One region of the Pseudacidovorax sp. 1753 genome, then DNA from elsewhere that is predicted to be linked to it. Evidence: predicted binding sites of a transcription regulator. Region 1 holds the regulator's gene; the other holds the start of a gene.

Region 1 (5,927 bases):
AACGGCAAGCAGAACGTGATGCCGGCGCAGAACGAGCGGCTGACCGAGGCGCAAATCCGCGTGCTCGCGAGTTACGTCTGGGGCCTGTCCCACAACGCCACCACGGCGTCGGCCAAGCCTTGAGTGGCTTCATGACCCTCCGAGCCTGATCCCCACGAACGAAGGCGCCCGCGGGCGCCCCAACGCCATGTCCGCATCCTCCAACGCGCCCACGCCCAACCCTCGGCGCGTCATCCCCATTGCCGCCGAGCCGCCGGCCGAGGAGGCCGTGTCGCTGTACGCCGCGAGCAAGAAGATCTACCCGCGCGCAGTGCAGGGCCTGTTCGCGCGCTGGCGCTGGGCCATGGTGTTCGCCACGCAGCTGGTGTTCTACGGCCTGCCGTGGCTCAGCTGGGGCGAGCGGCAGGCAGTGCTCTTCGACCTGGCATCGCGGCGCTTCTACCTGTTCGGGCTGGTGCTGTATCCGCAGGACCTGATCTACCTGTCGGGTCTGCTGGTCATCTCGGCGCTCTCGCTCTTCCTGTTCACGGCCGTGGCGGGGCGGCTGTGGTGCGGCTATGCCTGCCCGCAGACGGTGTACTCCGAGATCTTCATGTGGGTGGAGCAGAAGATCGAAGGCAGCCGCACGGCGCGCATGCGGCTGGACGGCGAGTCGCTCTCGACGGAGAAGCTGGTCAAGAAGGCCTACAAGCACATCGTGTGGATCGCCATCGCCATGTGGACCGGCTTCACCTTCGTGGGCTACTTCACGCCGGTGCGCGAGCTGGGCCTGGCCTTCCTGCAGACGCAGATGGGCTCCTGGGAGGTGTTCTGGGTCTTCTTCTATGCCTTCGCCACCTACGGCAACGCCGGCTTCATGCGCGAGCAGGTGTGCAAGTACATGTGCCCCTATGCGCGCTTCCAGAGCGCCATGTTCGACCGCGACACGCTGATCGTCACCTACGACCCTGGCCGCGGCGAGCCGCGGGCGCCGCGGGGTCGCAGCGTGGACTACAAGGCCCGCGGCCTGGGCGAGTGCATCGACTGCGACCTGTGCGTGCAGGTCTGCCCCACGGGCATCGACATCCGCCAGGGCCTGCAGTACGAATGCATCGGTTGCGGCCAGTGCGTGGACGCCTGCAACACCGTGATGGAGAAGATGAACTACCCGAAGGGCCTCATCCGCTACGACACGGTCAACGGCATGGCCGGCCACTGGAGCCGCGCGCAGCTGTGGCGCCGCGTGCTGCGGCCGCGCGTGCTCATCTACGCCTCGGTGCTCATGCTGCTGGTGGTGGGCATGCTGGTGAGCCTGGTGGCCCGCACGCCATTGAAGGTAGACGTGGTGCGCGACCGCGCCTCGCTGGCCCGCATCGCCGAAGGTGGCCGGCTGGAGAACGTCTACCGCCTGCAGATCATGAATGCCACCGAGCGGCCGCAGAAGTACCGGCTCGCGGCACAGGGGCTGGAGGGCATCGCCGTCTCGCCCGACACGCCGGTGGAGGTCGGTCCGGCCGAGGCCCGCTGGGTGGCCGTGCGGCTGAGCATTCCCTACGGCAGTGCCGCCCCCGGTTCGCACAGCGTGCGCATCGAGGTGGGCGAGGAGGGCGGCGGCGCCCATGTGGCCGAGAAGGCCGCCTTCCTGGTGCCGCGCTGACTGCCCGACGCATCGACTTCGCATCCATCACGACGAGGACCCCATGACGAACCCGACGACGCTTGCTTCCGCCTCCCTGGTCGAGCCCTCCAGCGGTCCCTGGTGGCGCCATCCGCTGATGTGGATGGTGGTGGGCGGTCCGGCGATGGTGGTGGTGGCCGGCTTTGCCACGCTGTGGCTGGCGGTGCACAGCCCCGATCCGGTGATCGAGGCGGACTACTACCGCCGGGGCATCGAGATCAACCGCACCCTGGAGGCCCAGCGTGCGCTGACGCCGGCGCAGCAGGCCCGCAACCACGTCACCACGCCCGCACGGAACCTGCCTCCCGCGCAGCCTTGACATGGCGCGTCGCTCACCGGCACGGCCTTCCGCGGCCAAACATGCCCCGCTGCGGCGGGGTCGTCGGCGCCCCGCAACCCAGAAGACGGAGACCTCCCGCATGCTGCGCCAGCCCCACTGCCTGATGGCCATCGCCTGGCCGGCCTTCCTGGCCGCCTGCCTGATGGAGTTCCTGGTCTTCGGCTTCGTCGATCCGGCGGAATTGCGCTGGTTCGGCCATGTGCTGGAGATGCCGCGGCAGGCCATCTACGCGCTGGGCTTTTTCGGCTTCTGGGTCGTGACCATGGTGTGCAGCGCGACCACGGCACTGCTGATGCGCACGCCGGCCCAGGTCAATGCGCAGCCGGGGCCGGGCGGGCCGGCCTGAAGATCCCAGCAATGAAAAAGGGACGCCGTGGCGTCCCTCTCGTCTGCCGATGCGGCGGTCGACTTGCGCGAGCCGGCCGCCGTTCGCGCCTCAGGCGCAGACCGTGGGGTTCACCATCCGCCGTAGCGCCTCCGCATCGAGGATGCGCACATGCCGCTGGTTCACCTCCACGATGCCGTCGTCGACGAACTTGGACAGGGTGCGGCTCACCGTCTCGAGCTTGAGGCCCAGGTAGCTGCCGATTTCCTCGCGGGTCATGCGCAGCACCAGCTCGGAGGCCGAGAAGCCGCGCGCATGCAGGCGCTGCACCAGGTTCAGCAGGAAGGCGGCCAGGCGCTCCTCGGCGCGCATGCTGCCCAGCAGCAGCATCACGCCGTGCTCGCGCACGATCTCGCGGCTCATGATCTGGTGCACATGGCGCTGCAGCGCCGACACCTCGCGCGACAGTTCCTCGATGCGGTCGAAGGGCATCACGCAGACCTCGGAATCCTCCAGCGCCACGGCGTCGCAGCTGTGGCGGTCGTTGACGATGCCGTCCAGGCCGATGATCTCGCCGGCCATCTGGAAGCCGGTGACCTGGTCGCGGCCGTCCTCCGAGGTGATGCGGGTCTTGAACACGCCGGTGCGGATGGCGTAGAGCGAGACGAACTGCTCGCCGTTGTGGAACAGCAGTTCCTTGCGGCGCACCTTGCGGCGCGTGGCGACCAGCGAATCCAGTCGCTGCAGTTCCTCCGGCGACAGGCCCACGGGCATGCACAACTCGCGCAGGTTGCAGTTGGAACAAGCGACTTTGATGGATTCTGGGGTCATGGTGTGTCCGACTCTGTAGGGTGGGGGACGGCCCGACGCCTCGCTCGTGGGGTCTGTGGCGTCCGAAAGCTCCCGTGTCAGTCATTCTCCGACAGCGATCAACTTTCTGTTTGATGTGGATCAAGCGCCGATCATGGCTTCGAACGCACATTAGAGGCAACAACCCTGGCGCTGCTGTGCCCTCCTGCTGCGATGAGTTCCCTGCCCATCCCGTCCTCCTGCGCGGCCGAGCCCGCGGTGCTGTCGACGTCGCTGCTGCGCCGTTTCGACGTGCCGGGCCCGCGCTACACCTCCTACCCGACCGCCGACCGCTTCGTGGAGGCCTTCGGCCCCGCTGAGTATGCCCAGGCCCTGGTCCAGCGCCGCGAAGCGGCCGGCGCCCGTGCGCTGCCGCTGTCGCTGTACGTGCACATCCCGTTCTGCGAGTCGCTCTGCTACTACTGCGCCTGCAACAAGATCATCACGCGCCACCACGAGCGCGCAGCCGAATACCTGCAGGACCTGTTGTGCGAGCTGCGGCTGCAGGTGGCCGAACTCGGCCGGGGCGAGCCGGTGAGCCAGCTGCACCTGGGTGGGGGCACGCCCACCTTCTTCAGCGACGAGGAGCTGTCCACCCTGATGACGGCGCTGCGCGAGTCCTTCGACTTCCTGCCCGGCGCCGAATGCTCCATCGAGGTCGACCCGCGCACGGTCGATGAGGCCCGGCTTGCGCACCTGGCGGCGCTGGGCTTCAACCGCCTGAGCTTCGGCATCCAGGACTTCGATGCGCAGGTGCAGAAGGCGGTGCACCGCATCCAGCCCGCGTCCGAGGTCTTCGCGCTGATGGCAGCGGCACGACGGCTGGGTTTCACCTCGATCAACGCTGACCTGATCTACGGTCTGCCGCGGCAGAACAGCACGTCCTTCGAGCGCACGCTGGCGCAGGTGGTGGAGCTGCGGCCCGACCGCATCGCCCTGTACGCCTACGCCCATCTGCCCGAGCGCTTCAAGCCGCAGCGCCGCATCCTGTCGCAGGAGCTGCCCGACGGCCCCACCAAGATCGACATGCTCTCGCGCGCCATCGGCGTGTTCGGCGAGGCGGGCTACGTCTACATCGGCATGGACCACTTCGCGGTGCCGGAGGACGCCCTGGCCGTGGCAAAGCGCCAGGGCCGGCTGCACCGCAACTTCCAGGGCTACAGCACCCAGCCCGACTGCGACATCATCGGCCTGGGCGTCTCGGCCATCGGCCGCGTCGGTGCCAGCTACAGCCAGAACGCCAAGACGCTGGAGGACTACCGCGACCGCCTGCAGCAGGGCCAACTGCCCGTGGTGCGCGGCCTGGCCCTGGGCCGCGACGACGTGGTGCGCCGCGCGGTCATCATGGCCATCATGTGCCAGGGCCGCATCGACTTCGAGGCCATGGGCGCCGCCAATCTGGTGGACTTCCGCCAGTACTTCGCGGCCGAGCTGCAGGCGTTGCAGCCCCTGGCGGAGCAGGGGCTGGTGCGCCTGGATGCGCGCGAACTCGAGGTCACGCCGGCCGGCTGGTACGTGGTGCGCGCCATCGCCATGGTGTTCGACCGCTACCTGCAGGCCGACCGGGCACGCACGCGCTTCTCGCGCATCATCTGACGCGGGTGATGGACGCCTCCGGTGCGCTCGCGGTGTCGGCCCTGTTGCTGGGCCTGACGGGCGCGCCCCACTGCGCCGTCATGTGCGGGCCGGCCTGCGCTGCGCTCGTGCCGCCGCGTCCCTTGCAGCGCGAGGCTGTGCCGCTGGTGCGCGTGGATGCCTCCGGGCCAGGCCTTGCTGCGGCGCATCGCCCGGCCGCGCCATCCGTGGCGTTTCAGCTGGGGCGGCTGCTCGGCTATGCCGCCGCCGGCGCGGTCGTGGCCGCGGCGTTCGACACGTTGGCATGGCTCCGGGATGGCATCTCTCTGTTGCGGCCGGTCTGGGTGCTGCTGCACGCGGGCATCCTGGCCTGGGGCGTGGTGCTGGCCATCGCCGGGCGGCAACCGCTGTGGGCATCGCGGGTCGGGGCGGCCACGTTGCGCCGGCTGCGGCCGCTCACGGCCAGCCCGGCGCGCCGATTGCTGCTCGGCGCGGCCTGGGTCCTCATGCCCTGCGGCATGCTCTATTCGGCCCTCATGCTCGCCGCCTTGGCGTCGCAGCCGCTGCAGGGCGCCCTCGTGATGGGCCTGTTCGCGCTGGGGGGCGCGGCGGCACTCAGCGGCGTGCCCTGGCTCTGGCATCTGCTGCGGCGCGGACCGGATGGCGCGCAGCCCGCCTGGGCCAGCCGCATCGCCGGGGTCCTGCTCATGGCCGTCGCGGCCTACGCGCTGTGGACGGACCTCCAGCACGACATCGCGCGCTGGTGCGCCTGAACCGGCCAACCGGCATCGGCCAGCCGCCGTGGTCCGGACGCTGAGTCAAATCTTCACGGTTCATCACCTTTTGTCGGCTATGGGCTGCTGATGAGACCGCCTGTCAAGAAGTTTCTTGGGCGCCAAAGCACTTCGGAATACCTTCGGAAGGAGTTTTCAAGTCAGGGGTGGCCGGTGCTGGTGCAGCGCGGGACCCGCCCTGCCACCCCACCATCCAGGCTTCAGGAGTCCACGCGCCCGCCATGTCGACGCCTCCTTCGACAACCCCTTCCATCTCCTCCGATCTGCTCGCACACGGCTGGCTGCGAGCACGTGACGTGGGCCGCCGCGCCGGTCCGCACAACCAGGGCGTTCTGGGTTGAAGCCCTTCCATGTGCAGCTGCGCCTTCTCCCCATCCATCTGGCCGC
Region 2 (5,927 bases), on a different contig from region 1:
GCTCGCCGGCGTGCTCGGCCAGTTGCGCAGGCAACCAGGGCAGGTGCGCGAAACCACCACGCACGCCCGCCAACGGCAGGCGCGTGGCGAGCCGGTGCATCAAAGCAAAGAACAGGTGGTTGCAGACGAAGGTGCCCGCGGTGTTCGACACCGCGGCAGGAAGGCCCGTGGCCTGCAGCGCCCGCACCATGGCCTTGATCGGCAGGGTCGAGAAGTAGGCGGCCGGGGCGCCAGGCACCACGGGCCGGTCCACCGGCTGGCGTCCCGCGTTGTCGGCAATGCGGGCGTCGTCGATGTTGATGGCGACGCGCTCCAGCGTGATGCCCGCCCGCCCGCCGGCCAGGCCCAGCGCGACGACCAACAGCGGCGGGGCGCCTGCGGCCAGGTGCTCGTCCAGGCGGGCCACTCCGTCGTCGAAGACGCAGGGCAGGCAGACGGATTCGACCACCACGCCGGATGCCAGCACCTCGCGGTCGAGCGCGCGGGCCACTTCCCACGAAGGATTGAGGGCATCGCCCCCGAAGGACTCGAAGCCCGTCAGCAGAACCCGGCGAAGTGGCGTGGACATGGACACAGGAAGGAACGCAGGCGCCCGCAAGGGTATCGCAGACAGGTAGGCTCCATGCCTGCCAGGCCGCCAGGCCGCTCGCCTGTCCATCCCGCCCATGACCCAAGACTTTCGATTCCCGAACCGCCGCCGCACGCTGCTGGGCCTGTGTGCCCTGCCTCTGTTCACTCCCTTTGCGACGCACGCCGCGCGGCCTGTATCGGCCGGTCCTGAGCCGGGAGTGTGGCCGCATGCATCGCAGGTGCCGGGCGGGGTGGCGCGCCTGCCTCTAGGCCCTGCCAACCAGCGCCCCCGCGTGACGACGGAAGCCGGCCTGCCCGTGCTGGTGGTAGGCGACCCCATCGCCTGGGCGGCCATCGTCGGCATTCCGCTGGCTGCGCAGCCCGGCGAGGCCCATGTGCGGGTCGGCGAGGCGGGCGGCAGCCGCCGCATCCCCTATGCCATCGCGCCCAAGCGCTATGCCGAGCAGCGCCTCACCGTGGCGCCGAAGACCGTCGACCTCTCCGCCGCGGACCAGGCCCGCTACGAGCGCGAGCGCGACCACCAGGCCGGCGTCATGGCCACCTTCAGCGAACCGATGCCCGCCGAGCTGGCCATGGCGGTGCCGGTGCCCGGCCGCCGTTCCAGCTCCTTCGGCCTGCGCCGCGTCTTCAACGGCCAGGCCCGCAATCCGCACAGCGGCATGGACATCGCCGCCGGCACCGGCACGCCGGTGCGCGCACCGCTGCCCGGCCGGGTGATCGACACGGGCGACTACTTCTTCAACGGCGGCACCGTCTGGCTGGACCATGGCGGCGGACTGCTGAGCATGTACTGCCACCTCAGCCGCATCGACGCGAAGGTGGGCGACCGCCTGGCCACGGGCGACGCCTTCTGCGCCGTCGGCGCCACCGGCCGCGTGACGGGGCCGCACCTGCACTGGGGCGTGATGCTCAACCGGACGATGGTCGATCCGGCGCTGTTCATCGAGGCCTGATCCGGCGGCCGCTGCACGCGTCGGCGGCCTGAAACACATCAACGAATTCGCCTCTGCCGCGCTGCAGCATGCGCCGCCGTCCGACACGGCCGCCCGCCCCGGCCCTGATGCAATCCGCACCGAGGCGGGTCGCAGTGGAAGGCCCGCCCGAACCATCGTCCGAGGAGAAACGAATGCCCCGATTTGCCACCATCCATGGCCATGTCACCTTCACGCCCGGCGACGGCGCGCCCATCGAGATCCCGGAAGGCCGGGTCGAGATCCTGGAAGCCGACGACAGCGTCACCCTGTCGTGGGAAGCCGAGCCCGGCACCGTCGGCACCACCGCCATGCCGCGCCTGCAGTACGACCAGTACGTGGAGGCCGGAAAGATCCGCCCCGAGGCAGGCGATCAGGCCGCCGCCTGACGCGATGCAGGACGCCTACCCCAGCACGCCCACCGGCACGAGGTAGGCGTCCTGCCCCAGCAGGTCGATCCCACACTGCAGGGATTCGGCCCAGTCCAGGAAGGCGCCAACGGCCGGCCCGGCAAGCGGCGCCCCGTGCTGCGGCACCAGCAGCGCGATGTCCAGTTGGCGCGCCATGCGCACCCACAGCCGCATCACCTTGTTGGACACCATGTAGCGGCGGTGGAAGGCCTCCATGTGCGGGCGGATACGGGCAAAGTCGGTGACCGGCGCCTGCGCTTCGGCACCGCCCACCATCGAGGCGCCCAGATCACCGGAGAACAGGATGCGGCTGACCGGGTCGTAGAACTGGAAGTTGCCCTCGGAATGGAGAAAGTGCGCGGGCAGCAGCCACAGTTCGCTGCCGCCGAGCTTCAGCCGGCCGCCCTCGTCGGGCACGGGCAGGACCCTGTCCGCCGTCTTCCCACTCTTGGCGAAATGCGGCGCGAAGCGTGCCCAGATTCGCGAGATGACCAACTGCGCCGAGGTGGTCGTCAGCCAGCGGTCGAGCGAGGCAATGATGTCGGGATCGGCATGCGAGGCGATCAGGTAGCTCAGTCGGCTCGGCTGGAAGTGCCGCGTCATGCCCAGGAAGAGCTCATTGAAGGCGATGTTGCCGCCCGGGTCGATGATCGCGCCCACGCCCTGGTCGATCAGCAGGAACTGGTTGCACTGCACCGCCTCGCCGCCGTCGCGGACCAGGTCGGTGAACATCAGGCAGGCATGCTGCGCGTCGCGGTAGAGCTCGATGGGCACGGGGCCGGCGCCGGGGCGCGGAAGACGAGGAACGGCGGATTCTTGACCTGAGTCCACCGCATGTCGATGAGGCGCCCGCTGCTTTCGCCGCCTGTTTGAGTTGGATCAACCGGAGGCCGAGTCGCCAGCCTTCGCGGCGCGCGCCGGCGCTTCGCACCAAGCCGTACGCAGGTGCGACAGGAAGCGCTGCGCCAGCGGCGACGGCGTGGCACCCGCCAGCGTCAGCACCCCCATGCGCCGGGTCAAGGGCACGTCCGCCAGGTGCAGTCCCTTGAGCCTGGGATCGCGCACGGGCAGGGCCAGCTCGGGCACCAGGCCCACGCCAAGGCCGGCCTCCACCATTGCAAGCAGCGCGCTCACATGGCCAACTTCCAGCCAGGCCGGCGGAGGACGCTGGTCGGCACCCAGGCCGGCATCGAGCAGGCGCCGGTTACCGCTGGTGCGCGCCACCGCCACCCAGCGCTCGCCCGAGAACATCGCCAGGTTGGGCGAACGCTTGCGCGCGAGCGGATGGTCGCGGCGCACGGCCAGCACGTAGCGCTCTTCCAGCAGGGGCTCGAAGTTCAGTGCGGGGTCGGTCACGCCGCTGAAGCCCAGGCCGAAATCGGCCTCGCCGGTGCGCACGGCGGCCGCCACTTCATCCATGCCGCCGTCCATCAGCCGCACCCTCACCTGCGGCAGCCGGCGGCTGAAGCCCTCGATCAGCTGCGGCATGCGCGCCGTCGCCACGGTGGGCACGCAGGCGATGGAGATCCGGCCGGCATGGCGCGCGGCGATCTCGTGCACGCCGAGCACCGCCGCCTCCAGGTCGTCGAGTGCCAGGCGTGCCCGCGACAGGAAGGATTCGCCCACCCGAGTCAAACGCACGTCGCGCGTGGTGCGCTCGAAGAGGCGTGCGCCGAGCAGCTGCTCCAGCCGGTCCACGCGGCGGCTGAGCGCGGCGGGCGAGAGGTGAAGGTCCTCGGCCGCCGCGCGGAAGCCGCTGCGGTCCGCCACCGCCACGAAGGCCTGCAGCTGCTGGAGATCGAAATTGATGCGTGGCACGCAACAAGTGTATTGAACGTTGCACTTGTCGTAACAACGCGGGACGCCGACGATGCCGGCCGGTTTCAACCCATCCTCCAAGAACATGACCGAGACAAGCCTGAAGCGAAGCTTCGCCTGCGCCGCCCTCTTCCTCGCCTTCACCGGCACGGCCCTGGCCGAACCCCTGACCGTCGTCTCCTCCGGTGGCTTCGCGGCGGCCTACAAGAAGCTGGTGGCCGAGTGGCAGAAGCAGCCCGACCACGCGGTCGACTCGCAGTGGGGCCCGTCGATGGGCGCCACCAAGAACGCCATTCCCCAGCGCCTGGACCGCAAGGAACCCATCGACGTCGTCATCATGGTGGGCGATGCGCTCGACAAGCTGATGGCCACCGGCCAGCTGGTGCCGGGCTCCAAGGTCGTGCTGGCCGATTCCACCATCGCCTGCGCCGTGCCCCAGGGCGCACCGCGCCCCGACATCGGCACCGTCGACAAGCTGCGCCAGACGCTGCTGAATGCCCGTTCGGTGGCCTGGTCCGACAGCGCCAGCGGCGAATACATCGAGCGCGAGATGCTGCCCAAGCTGGGCATCGCCGAGCAGATGCGCGGCAAGGGCCGCAAGATCCCCGCCACGCCGGTGGGCGAGATCATCGCGTCCAAGGAGGCCGATTTCGGCTGCCAGCAGCGCAGCGAACTGCTGCCGGTGCATGGCATCGACATCGTGGGTGACCTGCCCGCCGACGTGCAGTACGTGACCGAGTTCTCCGCCGCCATCGTCGCCAGCAGCCCGCGCCGCGAGGAGGCCACGCGCTTCCTGCGCTTCCTCGCCACGCCCGAGAACGCCGAGGTCATCCGCTCCACCGGCCTGGTGCCGATGACCAAGGGCGGCGCGCGCTGAGCATCCCCAGGCTCGGCCGCCGCACGCGGTGGCCCGGCCCGCGCCGTGCGTGTCTGCGCCGGCGCTTTTCCCCTTCTCTTTCCCTCTCTCTCCTTTCCGGACCCGCCGACCATGCGATCGATCTCCCGCCGCGCCGTGCTGAGCGCCCTGGCCTTTTCCACCCTGACCGGCGCTGCCGGCATTGCCGCGGCGGCCGACTGGCCCTCCAAGCCGATCACCCTCATCGTGCCCTTCGCGGCCGGCGGTACCAACGACATCCTGGCACGCATCGTGGGCCAGAAACTGTCGACGCAACTGGGCGTGCCGGTGGTGGTGGACAACCGCGGCGGTGCCGGCGGCACCCTGGGCGCCGGCATCGCCGCCCGCGCCACGCCGGACGGCAACACCTTCCTGATGGCCGCCATCGCCCACGCTGTGGCACCGGCGCTGTACAAGAGCCTGCCCTACGACTTCGGCCGCGACTTCGACCCCATCGGCCTGATCGGCACCACGCCGAACGTGCTGATCGTCAACCCGTCGGTGCCGGCCAAGACCGTGCCGGAACTGATCGCCTATGCCAAGGCGAACCCGGGCAAGCTCAACTACGGCTCGGCCGGCCCCGGCAGCACCGAGCACCTGGCCGGCGAACTGTTCCGTGCCATCACCAAGACCGACATCACGCATGTGCCCTACAAGGGCGGCGCGCCCATGATGGCCGACCTGCTGGCCGGCAACATCCAGATGGCGCTGGAGACCAGCCCCTCGGCCTCGCCCCACATCAAGGCCGACAAGGTGCGTGCCCTGGCCGTGACCTCGGCCGCCCGCTCGCCCATCTTCCCCAACCTGCCGCCCCTGGCCGAAGCCGGCGTGCCGGGCTACGAGATGACGACGTGGTTCGCGCTCATGGCCCCGCACAACACGCCAGCCGCCGTGCAGGAACGCATGCAGAAGGAACTGCGCACCGTGCTGGCCAACCCCGAGGTCAAGACCCGCTTTGCAGAACAGGGCGTGACGGCCGGCAACATGACGCCGGCCGAAGTGCGCAGCTTCGTGCAGCGCGAGACCCAGCGCTGGGGCGACAGCCTGCGCAGCGCGGGCGTCAAGCCCGAATAAGGGACGGCGCGGGCCCGTCCCGCACGGCTGAGCAAGCCGGCCCGCGTGGCCGGCTTTTTCATTGGGGCGAGCCCGCCGCCGCGTGCGCCTCCTGCAGGCATTGCGCGAAGAGCGCGGTGGCCCGCGCCGGCTGCGGCGAGCGGCGCCACACGCCGACGAAGCGGCAGT

Evidence for each region. The regulator FNR, encoded in region 1, switches genes on or off when oxygen is low (the NO sensors DNR and NnrR bind a similar motif). The targets are predictions, from matches to a motif close to TTGATNNNNATCAA.
Region 2: ABIC63_RS00585 (oxygen-binding di-iron domain-containing protein) is a predicted target of FNR. The motif match lies at 2,789-2,802, and genes of this name have one in related genera.

The regions. Positions count from the first base shown of each region.
Region 1 covers NZ_JBEPKY010000003.1:61,789-67,715, forward strand. The annotation lists gene ccoP (cytochrome-c oxidase, cbb3-type subunit III) at 1-123, shown strand, start outside; gene ccoG (cytochrome c oxidase accessory protein CcoG) at 188-1,636, shown strand; gene ABIC63_RS04570 (FixH family protein) at 1,680-1,976, shown strand; gene ABIC63_RS04575 (hypothetical protein) at 2,077-2,343, shown strand; gene fnr (fumarate/nitrate reduction transcriptional regulator Fnr) at 2,434-3,153, opposite strand; gene hemN (oxygen-independent coproporphyrinogen III oxidase) at 3,346-4,767, shown strand; gene ABIC63_RS04590 (sulfite exporter TauE/SafE family protein) at 4,776-5,519, shown strand; gene ABIC63_RS04595 (hypothetical protein) at 5,878-5,927, shown strand, end outside.
Region 2 covers NZ_JBEPKY010000001.1:122,315-128,241, forward strand. The annotation lists gene pcp (pyroglutamyl-peptidase I) at 1-568, opposite strand, end outside; gene ABIC63_RS00575 (peptidoglycan DD-metalloendopeptidase family protein) at 666-1,544, shown strand; gene ABIC63_RS00580 (hypothetical protein) at 1,718-1,951, shown strand; gene ABIC63_RS00585 (oxygen-binding di-iron domain-containing protein) at 1,967-2,746, opposite strand; gene ABIC63_RS00590 (LysR family transcriptional regulator) at 2,852-3,790, opposite strand; gene ABIC63_RS00595 (substrate-binding domain-containing protein) at 3,876-4,667, shown strand; gene ABIC63_RS00600 (Bug family tripartite tricarboxylate transporter substrate binding protein) at 4,779-5,759, shown strand; gene ABIC63_RS00605 (LysR family transcriptional regulator) at 5,818-5,927, opposite strand, start outside.